One region of the Hippea sp. KM1 genome, then DNA from elsewhere that is predicted to be linked to it. Evidence: riboswitches for the same ligand, from Rfam matches in the RefSeq annotation. Region 1 holds a riboswitch; the other holds the start of a gene.

Region 1 (5,228 bases):
TTGGCACTGACACTACTGTTGGCTGTTTTTCTTTTACTTGATTTCTTGGCTCTAAACGGCAAAACGGCCCAGATGGCATTCTCCAAAACCCAATCAACAAGGATAAAAAGTGAATCATCCATGAGTCTAATCATACCTGTCCTAAACACGGTTCTGGCGTTTTTGGTTATATTCGCTGCAGGTTTTATTGAAAAACTCATAACCACGGGGATGATAAAATGAGATTGTTGGGGATACTAAGGGACGATAGACTGCTTATTCAGGATAAGGATAGGTTGTTTGTAAAAAAGGCCAGCGAATGCAGCTCAACATTTGAAAACCATGACCTAATAAAGAACAGGGATATATCCATAGGGGGTGGCAAAACCCAGGGCAAGGGCGTTTTTAATTTCAGATACGGGCCAGTGTCTGCTGGTGTGGCAGAGGCCGGAGTTTTCAATCTTTACACATATGGAGAGAGGATCCTGTCTGTTGAAATTGACCCAGGCTATAAAAAACGCAACATAGAAGCCTTAATGGTGAGAAAGACACCCTCCGAGGCATTAAGGCTGGCAGAATCGATATGCGGAAACTTCTCATTCTCCCATTCATTGGCCTTCACAGAAGCTATAGAAAACCAAGCTGAAATAGATAAAACAACCCAGAGGGTAAGGATAATAGGCCTTGAATTGGAGAGGGCTTACAACCACATACACCAGATAACAAGGCTTGCAAAGGGGGCATCCCAAACTGTTCTTACATCCCATCTTGAATGGATCTTTGAGGAACTTCTAAGAATAAACAAGCTCCTTTTTGGCAATAGATTATTGAAGCACTCAAACCTCATTGGCGGTGTGAAGATCAACCTTGCCAACTTGAAAAAGGCAAAAAATAGAATAATGCTCTTAAGGGAAAAATTCGAAGAGCTATACGAGCATGCCCTGCAGAGCTATAACTTTATAGATAGGCTTTACGGCGTGGGAAGGTTGAATAAAGAAAATGCCATAAAAATCGGTCTTAGTGGACCTTCCCTTAGGGCATGCGGAATAGAAGAGGACCTAAGACGGTTCAACCCCTTGTATGAAAACTTAGAGATAACCACACGCTCGGGGTGCGATGCTTTGGCAAGGATGGAGGTAAGGGCTGATGAATTTATAAATTCGTGCAATATAATCCTATCGCAGATAGAAAAGATAGACAACGAACCCAAAAAAGAAGAGATTCAAATAAAAGACGGTGATTACTTAGGCTATTCCTGCTCCCCAACAGGCATTATAGCCTACTATTTAGAGATAAGAGACGGCCTCATAAGCTATGCTTACATCTCAACGCCATCTGTTTTTGGCTTTATGGCATTTGCAGAGGCCATAAAAGGATACATATTCACTGATTTTAGTTTCACCTTTGATTCATTCGGCATAAACTTTTCAGACTGTGCAAGATAAGGGAGGAGATATGAAGCCGTGGGCGATTTATGGCATAACACAAAGGATAACGGAGGGCTTTAATAAAACCAAAGAGGCGGTAAGGTCAATATCCCCGATTTTTAAAAAATCACTCCACATCTTTCCCATAGATGTATCAAACGACAACAGCCTAAATTTTGAAATAGCCGCCCTACAAACACCGCAATACAACATCCACAGATTCGGCATATTCTTTTGCGATTCACCCAGACATGCGGATCTCCTTCTTGTTTTGGGCAAATGCTCACCAAAAATGGTTGAACCCTTAAAAGAAACGGTCAATCAATTGCCACAGCCGTTTGGCATTATGGTGATAGAAGACAACAGCGGGATAGGCATACCTGTAAAGGAGTTAAATTTAGGCAATATCATAGGTTATTATGAAAAACCATTAACCGCAGATGAAATATTAAATGCCCTGTTAAATATAATGGAGGCTGAAAAATGATTGAGGTAATAATAGGCATATTCATAACCGGTGCTCTTTTGGGGTTTGCCAAAAAACAGCTAAGCTATGCAACGGCTGCTATAGCTTCCTTTTTGAGCTTTATACTGGGCTTTGAAGCGGTGTTCTTAAATTTAGCCATAACACATGTGGTGCACTTTATAGACGGCATAAAGATAGGTTTTTATCTGGATAAGACATCGGGTCTGTTTTTGATGATGGCATCCATCTCGTGGTTTGCAATATCCTTGTTTTCAATAGACTTTGGAAATCGATACAAACAGAGGATGTCTATATTTATCAATCTGGCAATGCTGGGAATGTTTTTATTGCTCGTATCATACGATATGTTGATGCTGTTTGCAGGCTTAGAGATTATGACCATATCATCCTATATGCTTATTGCAGAGCATGAAGGCTCATATAAAGAAGCTTATGAGTTTCTATTATTCGGTGAAATATCGACACTTTCTCTGATAATAGCCACAGCGGCCCTATACGCATCGACAAAAACCATAGCCCTAAATGCACAATCAAAAAGCCTACCGTTTCTAATCTTTGCATCCCTGGGATTTATGGTGAAGATGGACATGGTGCCGTTTCACACCTGGCTAAAGAGGGTGTATTCAAAAGCACCCGCAAATGCCTCAGCCACACTCAGCGGTTCAATGACCCTTATGGGGGTGTACGGCCTTGTAAGGGTTATGCAAATAATCGGATACACACACGGCTGGGGGATTGCAGCCATAGTTTTGGGCAGCATATCGGCTTTCTGGGGCGCCATAGGGGCAGCATCATCGAGGGAGTTGAATGTATTGCCGGCTTATTCAACAATCGAGAACAACGGTATGATCTTGGCCCTTCTTGGACTATCCGCTATAGCTTACTCATTCTCTTTAAAGTCAACCCTGCATGAGTTTGCCTTCTTGGGAGCTATAGTAATTGCCCTATCCCACAGTATAGCAAAAACACTGATGTTTCTATCTATAGGTGAGGCGAAGGAAAGACTGCAGGAGGAAACCATAGACGGGGTAAGGGGAATCTATAAAAGCGTGGGCAAGATACCGGCTTTAGGTATCTTAACATCGGGGCTTTCCTTTGGAGGATTTCCGTTGTTTCTGGGTTATGTTGCAGAATGGATGCTGCTTGAGGCGGTGTTTCAGTCCTATCAATTCACAAGCATTCTCGATAGAATAGCAAGCTCGACGGCGGGTGTGCTGATGGCGCTTGCCATGGGATTTGCTTCATTCTCCATGATAAAACTCATAGGGTATTCAGCTCTCGGGTATCACCACAACAAGAAAGCCATAAACATGCCTGTATTTGCCATGCACATATCCCAACTAATACTAATCATCTTGCTTATCGGGCTTGGAGTCCTTGCGCCCGTGTGGTTTATCCATATAGGTTATCCACAGTTTGTCGGTGGGCTATTGGGTGTTCCAGAAGGGTGGTTAATTTTAAGTGCGAAACCCATCTTTGGCGTTGTGTCGCCGGCATTTCTGCTTATTGTAATCCTGGTCTTATTTATCGTGCCCTTTGCCATCTATACAAAAAACAAAAAGACCACAAAAAGGGTTGTATCTTGGAACGGCGGATTGCATCTAAAAGAGGAGGAATACTTCACAGCCAACGCATTTTCGTTCATACTTGAATACATACTGCGCTTTATCTATAACATGAAAGAGATAAAACAAAACAACGAAGCCTTTGTTGTGGTGGCAGATGTATTCGACTCTGTATATCAACGGCTTTCAAGACTCACCAAAAAGACAACATATACAATAAGCCATATAATTATGAACGGTAAGGTTTCTTTCTATGTATCGTATATACTCATCATGTTTATAATAACCATTGTTGTGTTTAGCGCAATTTAGATTTGCATTTTTGATTCTTATTTTGTAAGCTTTGAGAAAACTTTCCGAGCCTAACCTCCTAAGGCCTTTAGCTATGGAGGCTGGCCGATAGGGTGTAAGTGGAAACGCTTACGCCTCCCGTGTTTGGAAAGGAAGGTGTTTATGCACAACCATTCTCTATTTTAAGCCATTTACATATTTTTTATAGGAGGTTTGACATGCGTTATTTTGTATGGGTATCGGTGTTTATTCTATCTTTTTCTTTTACCTCTTTCGCACAAACGCTTTATTGGTTCACCGGAGCAGGTATAAAAAAACCGGCTCAAGTAATAGCAAAAGCATTCAACAAAACCCACAAAAACAAAGTGGTAATCATCGCCGGAGGCTCAGGTCAGGTTCTAAACCAGATAATACAATCAAAAAGGGGCGATATATATACGCTTGTTGATGTGGATTTTCTAAAGAAAGCACAACGGTTTAGGGCCATATCGGGATACAAAAAGATACTCAAATTAACACCAATATTTCTTTTATCCAAAGACGGAGAGAAAAAGATAAAAAGCTTCTACGATCTTGCAAAAGACGACATAAGAATAGCAGGGGGAAATCCCAGGGCCATGTGCTTGGGTAAAACATTTAAACAGATAATCTCAAAGCTCCCCTCTAAAATGGCCAGCAAGATTCAAAAAAACATAGCAGTCAGATGCCTAAATGTATTTCAAATAGTGGGATATGTTAAAGAGGGCGTTGTGGATGCAGGTATTGTTTTGGATAAAGCCTTAATAAAAAACACTCATCTAAAATATATAACCATACCGCAAAGATACAATGTAAATCGATACGGCTATGTGGCTTTGGTTTCATACTCAAAAAACAAAAAAGCTCAAGAGGAGTTGTATAATTTTATATTAAAACATCTCTATGTTTATAAAAAATTTGGGTTCGAGGTGATAAAATGAGAAAAGCATTTATTGTTTTTATACTTACTTTATTTGCGAGAACTGCTTTCTCTTATCAGTTATACTGGTTCTCGTCAGCAGCTATTAAAAAACCATCACAAAAAATAGCCAAACTATTCAACAAAACCCATAAAGACAAAGTTATATTAATAAACGGCGGGACAGGACAGGTATTGCAGCAGATGATTCTATCAAAGAAGGGTGATATATACACATGCATCGACCCAAAGTTCTTTAAAATAGCCCAAAAAAAGGGTCTGGTTCTGGGGTTCGAAAGATTTATCAGACTAACTCCTGTTATGGGGTTATCGCAAAAGGGCAAGCAGAAGATAAAGAACTTTAAGGACCTATTTAAAGACAATATAAAAATAGCGGCAGGCAACCCAAAAACTATGGCTTTGGGTAAAACCTATTTTCACATATTAAATAAACTCCCTATTGAGATGGCATCAAAGCTTAAAAGTAATGTGAAAGTTGAGGCCATAAACATCTCTCAAATTATAAATTACCTCAAGCAGAA
Region 2 (5,228 bases), 770 kb from region 1:
AGCAGGAGGGCGCCGACAACCAAAGGCGGGATAACCAAAGGCACATCAAAAATCACATCGGCCAGCTTGGACACCCATCCAATATTCCTGGCAAGGAAAAACCCGGTGGGTATACCCAAAACGGCAGAGAGAAACACAGAAAAAAGCGAAGTCTCAAGCCCAAAAACAACGGCAGAGATAAACTCACCATCCCTAAAAAGCCCGAACAATTCATCCACAGACACATCCCAGAATCCATACACAAGAAGAACGGTCAAAAACAGAACAAGCAAACCAAGCGGTATAAGGGCAATTCTGGTTAGCTTCATCTGTCCCCCTCGCAGGATGAACACCCAATTAAGCTATCCTTTTTTAGCGATACAAAAACCCTCTTTTTGCTTTTTAGGTCCATCTTACCGGCAGCATGGTTCGGTAAATGGACAATAAAAAAAAGACCCTTGCTTTTCAATCTAACCACACTGAACCCACCCATGCAGGTGATGGATAGTATCTCTGCCTCTATCCTATTCTCCTTATCCGATGTATCCACATCGTCCCTCAAAATTATTATCTCATCTGGCCTAATGCAGAAAAACTCCGAGCATCCATCCTCTATATCAAACCAGAATTCACCTATCCTAACCCTGCCACTTGTGCACTCATCGGCCTTAAAGATGTTTCTAAAACCCACAGCTATAGCCGTCTCAACACATCTGGGTCTTAAAAACACATCAAGCTTATCGGATAACTCTAAAACCCTGCCATCCTTAATGAAGGCCATCTGTTGGGCAAACATAAAGGCCTCCTCCAGATTATGGCTAACGAATATGGATGGCAAACCTATCTCGTCTATAATCCTTATAAGGAAATAGCCCAACTCCTCAGCAACAGGCCTATCCAGGGCGCTAAAGGGCTCATCAAGCAGAAGCAGCTTCGGCTTAGACAGGATAGCCCTGATTATGGCAACCCTCTGCTTCTGACCACCGCTTAGCTGATGAGGATACGAATACAGATGCTCTTTTATGTTGGATTTTTCAATAAGGGCATCAAAAAGCCCCCTATCAACCTCAATACCCTTAACCCTTGCAGGATACAATAGGTTTTCCATAACATTTAGATGGGGAAAGAGCGTATATTCCTGCGGCACATAACCGATGCCCCTTTTATGCACAGGAATAGATAAACCCTCCCTCTTATCAAAAAGCTTCTCCCCTTTCAATGCAATAACGCCATCATCCGGATCGTAAAAGCCGGCTATCATCTTCAGAATAGAGGATTTACCGCTTCCAGATGGGCCAAAGATTACATTCTTCAGCCCCTTAAACTCCATGCAAACATCTATATGGAGCTTCTCAAAGCGCTTTTTTATCTCTATCTTTATCATCAATGGGCTTTGAAGCAGAGTCTGTTTAGGTTTAGAAGGGAAGCCACTCCTGCAATGGTCGTCCCGTAAAATATAACGATTCTATTTTTATTGTTCCTCTTTGATGCCTCCAAAAGCCCATCTATCGTTCCGTTTACAACAGAAGAGCCTGTAATCAAGCCCAAAAAGCTCCTCTCAACAACCTCAATGGAATGTATCCTGCCGTCCAATATCTCAACACCCTCGAATTTCTTACCGATATTATCCTCATCCATATCGGATATGAGCACATTATCCTTGCCAAAGACCCGTATGGCGGCCTCTGCAAGCGCAGGCTGCAGCCCCACAAGACCCAATGTGGTGTTTTCACCCCACCTTCTAAAAAAGCGCTCCATCATCTCCTCTGCGCACTCCTCAGGCTCGGTATCCTTGCAATGAACCGTCCCCCATGTCATATCCAAGTGTCTCAAGACGGCGTTGATACTTGCAACAACCACAGCCCTATTCCTGCTTCTATCCAACGGAAGCGATATGACATCCTCTATAGTGCCTTCAAAATCGCTGGGTTCATCGGTAAAGGCCTGCCCCTTTGAGTTGAGGAATGTCGCCTCAACCAACACCTCCTTGCCCTTAAGCAGGGGATAATCATCCCTGGAGGGTTTACCTATAGCCTCTTCTGGCTTCAATGGCCTCATCTTTATCTTCACATATTCATCGAGCAAACCCTTATCCTTGACAATCTGCACAAACCTCTCCACAGCCGTCTGCAATACACCCATTATAAGCCCCCTTTTATGTCTCTAAGGAAAAATAGAAAAGTGAACAAAATACCTCCTTTCCAAATACGGGAGGCGCAAGCGTTTCCACTTACACCCTATCGGCGGAAAAACCATAGGCGGCCAAACAATGCCCTTAGGTTTAACCGCTCGGAGATGGCTATTTTTTATTAAATTTTAAGGATAAAGTCAAGAAAAGGGCCGGCTTGGGCAGCCGGCTTTTTGGGTGTTTACTTCTTTGAATCCCCGTTCTTATTCATCTCCTCTTCAAGCTTCTCCCTAAGCTCGGTAAGCTTATCCAAGACAGAGGCATCCTCTAAAGTGGATATATCTTGATTGATCTTCTTGCCAGCTGCTATATCCTTAAGCAGCCTCCTCATGATCTTCCCGGAGCGTGTCTTTGGTAATGTATCTGTAAAGATTATCTCCTGCGGTTTTGCGATAGGGCCAATCTCCTTCTGGACATGCTCCCTCAATTCCCTCACAAGCTCGTCGTGATGCGTCCTGTCGACACCGTCCTTAAGCACCACGAACGCCACAATGGCCTCGCCGGTAATCTCATCCGGCCTTCCAACAACAGCGGCCTCGGCCACATACCTGTGCGATACAAGGGCACTCTCAACCTCCATCGTTCCGATCCTGTGGCCTGAGACATTCAAGACATCATCGACCCTTCCCATGATCCAGAAATAGCCATCGCTATCCTTCCTTGCTCCATCGCCTGCAAAGTAATAACCCTTATCCTTAAACTTCTTCCAATATGTCTCTATAAACCTATTATCATCGCCCCATACTGTTCTCAACATAGAGGGCCACGGCTTTGTGATAACCAACAGGCCTCCTTTATCCGCATCCCTTATAGGATTACCCTCCATATCAACAACCTCTGCAAATATACCGGGCAGAGGCATACCGGCTGAACCGGGCTTTGCAGGCTGAGCCCCTGGCACAGTTGTAATCATGTGGCCGCCGGTCTCTGTCTGCCACCATGTATCCACGATGGGGGCCCTTTCGTTGCCAACGGTTTGATAATACCACACCCATGCCTCGGGGTTTATCGGCTCACCCACAGTGCCGAGCAGTCTCAACGACGATAGATCGTGCTTCAACACCCACTCGTTGCCCAACCTCATCAATGCCCTGATGGCCGTCGGTGCTGTATAGAGTATGTTTATTGAGTGCTTCTCCACAAGCTCCCACCACTTTGCAGGTGTCGGATATGTTGGGACACCCTCATACATAACGGTCGTGGCACCCATAGCCAAAGGCCCATAAACTCCGTAAGAGTGCCCTGTAATCCAGCCAATATCGGCCGTGCACCAGAAAGTATCCTCATCCTTTATGTCGAATACCCACTTCATCGTGAGCATAGTCCACAACAGATAGCCGGCTGTCGAATGGACAACGCCCTTGGGTTTGCCTGTTGAGCCGGATGTGTAAAGTATGAACAGTGGATCCTCAGAATCCATCGTCTCGGGTTGGCAGTAAATCTGCGCATAGTCCGGATCGCCCATTAAATCCTGATACCAGAAATCCCTCAGCGGCTTCATGTGTATATCCCTGTCTATATGCCTTACAACAACGACATAATCGACCTTATGCTCAAGCCCTACCATGGCCTCATCAACCTTGCTCTTCAGCGGAATGGCCTTGCCGTTTCTAAAACCACCATCGGCCGTGATTACAACCTTAGGCTTTGCATCCTCTATTCTATCCCTCAAGGCTTCCGATGAAAAACCACCAAAGACAACGCTGTGTATTGCACCGATCCTGGCGCTTGCAAGCATTGCAACGGCAGCCTCGGGTATCATGGGCATATAGATCAAAACCCTATCACCCTTCTTTACACCGAGGGTTTTCAGAACGCTTGCAAATTTGTTGACCTCTATGTAAAGCTCCTGATAGGTCATAACCCTCGTATCGCCGTTTTCACTCTCCCAGATGATTGCCGCCTTGTTCTTTCTCCAGCTCTTTATATGTCTATCCAGGCAGTTATAAGAGACATTGAGCTTACCACCAATGAAAAACTTATAAAACGGCGGATTGGAATCATCCAATACCTCATCAAACCTCTTAAACCAATCTATCTTTTTTATTGCAAAATATCTCCAGAAGCCCTCCCAATCACTCTCTGCCCATTTTTTGAGCCTTTCATATTCATCTGAGTCTATGTTCGCCTTTTGAGCAAAATCAATGGAAGGATAAAAAACCCTGTTCTCCTTGAGCTTGGATTCGATAACACCCTTTTGCTTGCCCATAATCTCCCCCTTTATGAAAAAATTTATTAAACCCTTTTTTAATTTTATACAAGAAATGGACAATAGTGTCAAGAATTATATGGCTTTAACTAATTGACGGAAAATGTATTAAGGCATTGTTAATATATAAGTTGTATTTATCTAAAGCTTCTTCACAAGGATCACGATACGCCTGTTTATGGGGTCTTCAGGGTTGGTTCCAGGCACCGGTCTGGTATCACCATATCCCACAATACTATCGAACCTATCGGCCGAAACACCTACAGCCTCTATCTCCCTCCTTGCTGCATTGGCCCTCATCGTGGAAAGATCCCAATTGCTCAAACCACCAACCACATAGGGATGGGCATCCGTATGCCCCTCGATAGTGATCTTATTCGATATATCGGCAAGCTGCTGAGCCACTATGTCCAACACCTCTTTAGCCCACGGCTCAAGCTTATCCGATCCAGGATAAAACATAGGCCTTTTGTTTTTGTCAAATATCACTATACGCAGCCCCTCTTCTGTTATCTCCATCTTGATCTGGTTTCTGTATTGCAACAGCTCTTTTCTGCTTGCTATAACCTGCTGGATCTTCTTCATTATGTTATAGAGGTTCATCGTCTGCTTGCTCTGGCCAATTCCGCCACCGCTCTTTCTCAAAACCTTAGGTATAAGCCCCCTGCCCTTCAGCGTCTTTTGGGGCTGAATGGACGGAAGCGGCATCTCGGGTATTCGTTGAGAAACGGTCAGGCTTCTTGAGCCTATATCGAACACGCCCTTGGATGGGAGCATTGAGGAGCCCTCTGTCAGCGATGTGGCACCTGGCTGGGTAAAATAGGTGGATAGCACCTTTCTCTGCTTAACATT

Evidence for each region. Region 1 has a riboswitch for molybdenum cofactor ahead of modA (molybdate ABC transporter substrate-binding protein). Riboswitches for the same ligand answer to the same signal wherever they lie in the genome.
Region 2: linked by a shared signal. The riboswitch ahead of D891_RS0103660 (Rossmann-like domain-containing protein) and the one ahead of modA (molybdate ABC transporter substrate-binding protein) in region 1 are both predicted to bind molybdenum cofactor.

What each region holds. Positions count from the first base shown of each region.
Region 1 is NZ_JAFP01000001.1:1,491,998-1,497,225, forward strand. Features, by position in the region: gene D891_RS0107575 (proton-conducting transporter transmembrane domain-containing protein) at 1-222, shown strand, start outside; gene D891_RS0107580 (hydrogenase large subunit) at 219-1,424, shown strand; gene D891_RS0107585 (hypothetical protein) at 1,435-1,893, shown strand; gene D891_RS0107590 (proton-conducting transporter transmembrane domain-containing protein) at 1,890-3,770, shown strand; molybdenum cofactor riboswitch at 3,801-3,920, shown strand; gene modA (molybdate ABC transporter substrate-binding protein) at 3,968-4,708, shown strand; gene modA (molybdate ABC transporter substrate-binding protein) at 4,705-5,228, shown strand, end outside.
Region 2 is NZ_JAFP01000001.1:719,593-724,820, reverse strand. Features, by position in the region: gene D891_RS0103670 (molybdate ABC transporter permease subunit) at 1-308, opposite strand, end outside; gene D891_RS09445 (ABC transporter ATP-binding protein) at 305-1,363, opposite strand; gene D891_RS0103660 (Rossmann-like domain-containing protein) at 1,363-2,121, opposite strand; molybdenum cofactor riboswitch at 2,158-2,286, opposite strand; gene acs (acetate--CoA ligase) at 2,349-4,376, opposite strand; gene D891_RS0103650 (flagellar motor protein MotB) at 4,518-5,228, opposite strand, start outside.